Regions from separate parts of the Rhodohalobacter sp. SW132 genome, predicted to be linked through region 1. Evidence: riboswitches for the same ligand, from Rfam matches in the RefSeq annotation. Region 1 holds a riboswitch; each other region holds the start of a gene.
What was found. A riboswitch is a leader RNA that binds a small molecule or an ion and turns the genes downstream of it on or off. The one in region 1 is predicted to bind thiamine pyrophosphate.
Positions count from the first base shown of each region.

Region 1 (2,272 bases):
CGAATTTCTGCTGATCCATCACTTTACCGATAGCGAGAGTTATCAGTATATCCGAATCTCAGGATCTGAACTTCAGCAAGGCCAAATAGTAAATGGATCAGATAATGTTCTCGGTGCAGGCCGGGTTGAAACCGGTGGATGGACAACGTTTAGGGTAACTGCTTCTGGTCAACATTTTTACGGGTATCAAAACGGAAATACCATCGTCCATACCCATGCTGATGAGATGGAAGAAGGAAGAACTGGCTTTGCATTTACCGGTTCCGGAAATATTAAAATTCGGCTGATTGAATTTACTGCGCTTTAACTCAGGAATCTATCTGCATCTACAAAAGTCTGTTTTCGAAATACTATGAATGTATAGAGGGGCATAATTGTACTATTGGTAAATCAAACAAAATCATAAATTATGTCCTATACAGTCAAAATTAAAGACATTCAGAATATTACGCACGATGTAAAACAGCTAACGTTTGAAAAGCCGGGTGGATATGAATTTTCACCGGGGCAGGCTACAGAAGTGGCGATTGATAAAGAAGGATGGCGTGATGAGAAACGCCCATTTACTTTTACTTCCCTTCCCAAAGATGATTACCTGGAGTTTGTGATTAAAATCTATCCGGAACACGACGGGGTGACGGAACAAATTGGAAAACTGGAACCCGGGGATAACCTGATGATCGGTGATGCGTGGGGTACGATTCAATATGATGGTGAAGGTGTTTTTCTTGCCGGAGGTGCCGGCGTGACGCCATTCATCGCCATACTCCGTGATCTGCACGAAAAAAGTGAAATTGGAGATAATCACCTCATTTTTTCAAATAAATCACCTAAAGATGTAATTCTGAAAGAAGAGTTCGAATCGATACTGGGTATCCAATTTACCAGTCTGGTAACCGATGAATTCTCCAAAGATGACCTGTTCCTGGATGGCTATATTGATAAAGATTTTCTCAAAAAACAGATTACCGATTTCGAACAGCCGTTTTATGTTTGTGGACCTAAAGAATTCAATGAAGCGATGATGACCTACCTGAAAGAACTTGGTGCGGATCCCGATGCTCTTGTGTTTGAGGAGTGATCTCAGCATTTGCTCATTTATTCAAAAAAATCCTTTTTAAAATTTAAAAAGTGAGCATCAAAACGGGGATTTCCCTGCCATTGACGCTCACTTTTTGTATGTTCCATACACCATTAGGGGTGCCCCGTTCTCAGGGGCTGAAATAATACCCTTATCACCTGATCCGGATCATACCGGCGGAGGGAAATGGATTGATTCGCTCATATTCTTTAGTGAGTGAGTGAACCTGTTTTCTCTTCCCGCCCGTTGTGACCGATCTCGATCTGAAATTATCAAAAAAACTGCACAGCCATGAATGAAGCTGAACGTACATCAAACCACCTGCAAAATGTGAGAGAGACCGGGCCGCTGGTCCACAATATTACCAACTATGTAGTGATGAACAATACCGCAAACGCACTGCTCTCGCTGGGTGCTTCCCCTGTGATGGCGCATGCCAAAGAAGAAGTCGCCGACATGGCAGCCATCGCCAGTGCACTGGTTATCAATATCGGAACGCTGAGCCCGCACTGGGTGGAGGCAATGGAGATTGCGATGAAATCAGCCGCTGAAAACGGCGCGCCAATTATTATTGACCCCGTAGGTGCAGGCGCAACACCGTATCGCACAGATACGCTCAAGAAATTGATTGGTGCTACTTCGCCGGATATCATTCGGGGAAATGCATCTGAAATCGGCGCACTTTACACTGCTGATGTAAAAACAAAGGGTGTGGACAGCACACAGGAGAGCCACTCATCGGTTAACGCCGCTCACCACCTGGCCGGGGAATATAGCTGCGTGGTGGTTGTAAGCGGCGAAACAGACTATATCGTTTCAGAAAATGAAACGCGGACCGTACATAACGGGCATTCGCTGATGGGCCGCGTGACCGGAATGGGGTGTACAGCTTCGGCGCTCATCGGGGCGTTTGCCGGTGCGGGAATTGATCCCGTAGAAGCGTCACTCTCTGCCATGCGTGTGATGGGCATTGCCGGTGAGATGGCTGCTGAAAAATCGGCCGGCCCAGGCTCATTTCAGACCCACTTCCTTGATGCACTCTACGTATTGGACAACCAGGGAATAGAATCGCGACTGAAACCGGAGGAAACCCATGCGTAAGGCCGACCTGAGCTTATACCTGGTAACCGACCGGGAAATGATGAAAGAGAACAGTCTGCCCGAACTGGTGCAAATAGCAGCGGAAAATGG
Region 1 covers NZ_QUOK01000001.1:783,271-785,542, forward strand. The annotation lists gene DYD21_RS03345 (DUF2231 domain-containing protein) at 1-307, shown strand, start outside; gene DYD21_RS03350 (FAD-binding oxidoreductase) at 410-1,081, shown strand; TPP riboswitch at 1,187-1,283, shown strand; gene thiM (hydroxyethylthiazole kinase) at 1,373-2,182, shown strand; gene thiE (thiamine phosphate synthase) at 2,175-2,272, shown strand, end outside.

Region 2 (2,272 bases), on a different contig from region 1:
GTGCCGCTGCAAAATAATAGGATTGCAAATCAGAGCTGGCGCGATCGACATAACCGTCGGAGTCGATTTTCGAAAAGCGTCCTTCAAATTGCCAGTTGTTATCCATGATTCCTGACCCGAGCTGAACATTAAACTTTTGCGTTCCAAATGATCCCACGCTCGTGTTAATCTCTCCATAGGGCTCGTTCCTCATCAAAGCAGTCTGCAAATTCATAGATCCGCCAAAAGCTCCGGCTCCTTGTGTGGATGTTCCTACACCGCGCTGAATTTGAATATTTTGGGTTGATGAAGCCAGGTCCGGCATGTTCACCCAAAATACGCCGTGTGATTCTGCATCATTCACCGGAATTCCGTTAATTGTAACATTTATCCGTCCCGGATCTACACCGCGAATACGCAGCCCGGTGTAACCTATTCCTGCTCCTGCATCCGATGTGGACACGACCGAAGGAGAGGTCTTTACTAAAAATGGAATATCCTGCCCCAGGTTTCGCGATTCAATATCAGCGCGCGAAATATTGCTGTAAGCTATGGGAGTGGAATCATCAACCCGAAGGGCGTTCACAAATACTTCGCCACCGGAAACAGCCTGCCGCTGCAACAATATTTCCAGTTGATCTTCATTTCCGGAGATCGTGATCGTTTGAGATTGATATCCAACATAACGAACAGTGATTTGGTCGCTTTCATCAGATAGAGTGAGAGAAAACTCTCCGTTTGTATTGGTTGATGTGCCGTTTGTGGTTCCGGTTTCAATAACACTGGCGCCTTGAAGCGGAGCCTGGGATGAGCTGTCTAAAACACGGCCGTCTATGGTTTGCGCCTGGAGTGAGTGGACTGAAAAAATCAGTCCGAAAAGTAGAATTGTATATTTAATCATGATGCCTCCATCAATTATGATTCGATTGAAGGAGGGGGTACAACATTTGAAACGGAAATTGTTCCTGCTGCAGATCTCGGTTTCCCTACGCCGGTATGATCCGGTTCAGGTTCACAGGGTATGATCTCAGTCCCGATTTTTTATCGGGACACCCCCAACCTTATAAGATTGAACACAAAAGGTAAGAGGGATTCAGCTCGGCATCAAGGCGGATTTCTTTTTTGTATCAGGGAAAAAATGAACCGCGGTGACACAGTGGCGCCGAGTTATTTATATATACGAAGAGGCTTGTAAGAGTGAGAGGCAGATAAAACGGGACATTGACACCGAAAATCTCTTCTCCCAGCGACCCCGCGCCACTGCGGTGATACTTGTAATAATGTCACCCCTGCCGGGCTCAGGTTTATTGGCTAAACACATAAAATCATGCCTGTCAAAGAAGAATTTATAGTGTATTTTATGAGGGAAAAATCTTTAAATATTTCGCAATGAATTATATTTCTGGTCAGTTATCGTCATTGGGCATTATCACCCTGATACTTTTTATTATTTACGGATGTAGTGAACCGGCACCGTCGGGTGAGCACGATGTTTCAATCCGGGAGCACGTTGAATGGCTAACATCAGACGAACTGGAAGGGCGGCTGGCGGGATCAGCCGGTGAGGCAACGGCTGCAAACTACATTGCCGATCAGTTTCTTCAGCACGGTTTAATTCCTGCCGGAGATGAAGGCACCTATTTCCAGCAATTTGTTTTGGAAGGCCCCATTCCACAGGCGATGCAGATGGAGAATCATATCGCCCGAAATGTAGTTGCAAAAATTGAGGGCAGGGGAGAGAGCGACGAAGTCATCGTAATTGGAGCTCATTACGATTCTCAGGGCAGGGGAGGTATGATATCTATGGAGACCGGTGATGAACGGGTGATACATCCCGGTGCAGATGATAACGCATCTGGAACTGCAGGACTTTTATGGCTGGCCGGTTATTTTTCTGATAATACTCCGGATAAAGATATGATTTTTGTAGCGTTTTCAGGAGAGGAGATGGGGTTGCTGGGATCCGGTTTTTTTGTTGAACAGATGGAAATTGAACCGGAAAATGTGCTTGCCATGATCAATTTTGATATGATCGGCAGGATGGAGGGTAATGAGCTGACAATTTTCGGTACCGGTACGGCCGAACAATGGAATGATATTCTGCAGGATATAGATTCGGATTCGCTGAACATCACCCGCACTCCTGCCGGAACCGGCGCCAGTGACCATGCATCCTTCTACGAAGCCGGTATACCTGTTCTCCACTATCACACCGGAACGCATACAGATTATCACCGCTCCTCCGATACAGCGAATAAAATCAATTATGCAGGAATTGAAAAAGTGATGAATC
Region 2 covers NZ_QUOK01000009.1:191,326-193,597, reverse strand. The annotation lists gene DYD21_RS16115 (TonB-dependent receptor domain-containing protein) at 1-880, opposite strand, end outside; TPP riboswitch at 946-1,046, opposite strand; gene DYD21_RS16110 (M28 family peptidase) at 1,369-2,272, shown strand, end outside.
Region 2: another riboswitch for thiamine pyrophosphate. It lies ahead of DYD21_RS16115 (TonB-dependent receptor domain-containing protein); the one in region 1 lies ahead of thiM (hydroxyethylthiazole kinase).

Region 3 (2,272 bases), on a different contig from region 1:
GCAAGCGAGAGCCGATCGCTAAAGCTTCGCCCGTACTGGAACTGCAGAAACTGCTGACCAAAATTATCTTCGTCATGCACGGAAATCGTATTCGCCCTCGGGTTCTCTCGAATCAACTGAATTGGAACCGGATCGTAAGCCAGCTCATTAAACGTGTATCCCGTAAAAGCAGTGACTTTGAAAATATTAGTACTTCCAAAATAACCGCCTGACAGAAAAAAAGATCTCGATTCGGTGCCAGAGTGATTTCGGTAGCCGTCTGATTCGGTCTGGGTAAAGCGGGTCTGCAGCCCAAAATTATTGATGGAACCGGTGTTAACCTCCGTACTCAGCCGATAGGAATTGAATGCGCCGCCGGTGAGTTTAACTTCACCTGACGGATCATCCATCGTGATATTTTTTGACTCAAAATTTACGGAACCTGCGTAGGATGCCGTTCCATTCGTGCTGGTTCCTACGCCGCGCTGCACCTGAACCGACTGAATACTGTTACCAAAATCGTTGAAATTTGAAAAGAAAACGCCCTGATCAATCATATCGTTGAGCGGAATTCCGTTTAGCGTCATGTTGATCCGGGTTTGATCCATTCCCCGAAGACGCATGTACCCGTAGTTGGCAAAACGTGTGCCTGAATCGGAATGCGTAAGGATAGAAGGAGTAAATCTTTCAAGAGTGTAGATGGGATCCTGCCCCACATTATCCTGTTCCAGCCGCGCTCTTTCCACGGTTGTCTGCGTAAATGGTGCGCGTTCACTCACGCGCACACCCTCCACAAAAATTTCGTCACCCCAGACTGCACCCTGCTGAAGATAAATTTCGAGCGGCTGACCGGGAGTTTCGATCTGTAAACGTGAGGGTTGATAACCTACAAACCGAACTTCAATAGCTTGCTCGGCTGTTGAGAGTAATTCAAGACGAAATTCCCCTTCGCTGTTGGTTACAGTTCCGTTCTGTGTGTGCAGCTGTGTAACGGTTGCGCCGGGTATCGGCTCACCTGAATCTGAATCGTACACGGTTCCTGTTGCCACCTGGGCTGATAATTGGGTTGCAGCCGAACATAATAGCAGTACAAAAACAGTGAGTAACTTTGTTGCTTGCATTGTAATCCTTTAAAAAATACTTAGGTTTACGGCAGGAGCAACTTGAATGACGGGCAAGTTTGAACAGGTTCTAATTCAATGAAACCCATTCGCACGGTTTCCCTTCGCCGGAATTACCCGGTTCAGGTTCATGGGGTATGATCTCAGCCCTTTAACAAGCACCCCCAACCTTAATTGGTTGAATGAAGCAATTAAACTACCGGTAAATAAAATAAGTTCAAAGTGATTCACAACATTATTGCTGCATGTTGATATTAACATTATCATAGGTATGTGTTATTACCAGACCTTATTTGAGCTCTTATGAAACGATTTCTTTCTATTTATTTTGTTATGATGATCTCACTGCTTCCTCTCCATCTGGTGGCACAAATTTCGCCGGAAGAAGTTACTGTAGATTCTACAAAAGCCATTGTACTTACCTTAACCGATGGCAGCCAGCTCCAGGGAGAAATTCTTTCGGTAACCGACACTGAACTTGAGCTGCAAAAACAGGCAGGACGTATTTTTGTTCGGCTTGATAGAATCGAGGTCATACATACTGCTGATCCCGATGCTCCACTCCGCAGATGGTTTAAGAACCCGAACACGAGCCGGCTTTTTGTATCTCCTACGGCACGCCCCCTCCAAAAAGGCCAGGGATACTATCAGAATGTCTATATTTTTATTTCCGGATTATCTTACGGTATTACGGATAACTTTTCGGTTACAGGCGGCATCAGCATGCTGCCCGGAGTACGAATTTCCAATCAGCTCTTTTTTGGTGGGGCACGGTTTGGCGGTGCTGTGAGTGAAAACCACTATTTTTCTGCAGGAGCCGTTGCCGCGACAGCCGGCGGAGCTGACTCAGCGCTCTACATCGGGTTTGGCAACTACACTTACGCACATAGCCGGGGAAGTTTTACAACCGGGATTACCACTTTCTCCGTGATGGATGATGTTGGGGCTTATTCCATACTTTTAGGAATGGATTACAGGTTCTCACAGCGAATTGCATTCGTAACTGAAAACCATGTTTTCCCGCAGGAGAGTGCAACGGTGTTGTCCTACGGTCTGCGCTTTATGGGTGAGCAGATGAGCGTTGACCTGGCATTTCTGCAACCGGGAGCGGGAATTAATGTAGGTTTCGGAATTCCTTTTCTCGATTTCGTATTCAATTTCTGATCCGGAAA
Region 3 covers NZ_QUOK01000009.1:197,312-199,583, forward strand. The annotation lists gene DYD21_RS16125 (TonB-dependent receptor) at 1-1,100, opposite strand, end outside; TPP riboswitch at 1,183-1,276, opposite strand; gene DYD21_RS16130 (hypothetical protein) at 1,404-2,264, shown strand.
Region 3: another riboswitch for thiamine pyrophosphate. It lies ahead of DYD21_RS16125 (TonB-dependent receptor); the one in region 1 lies ahead of thiM (hydroxyethylthiazole kinase).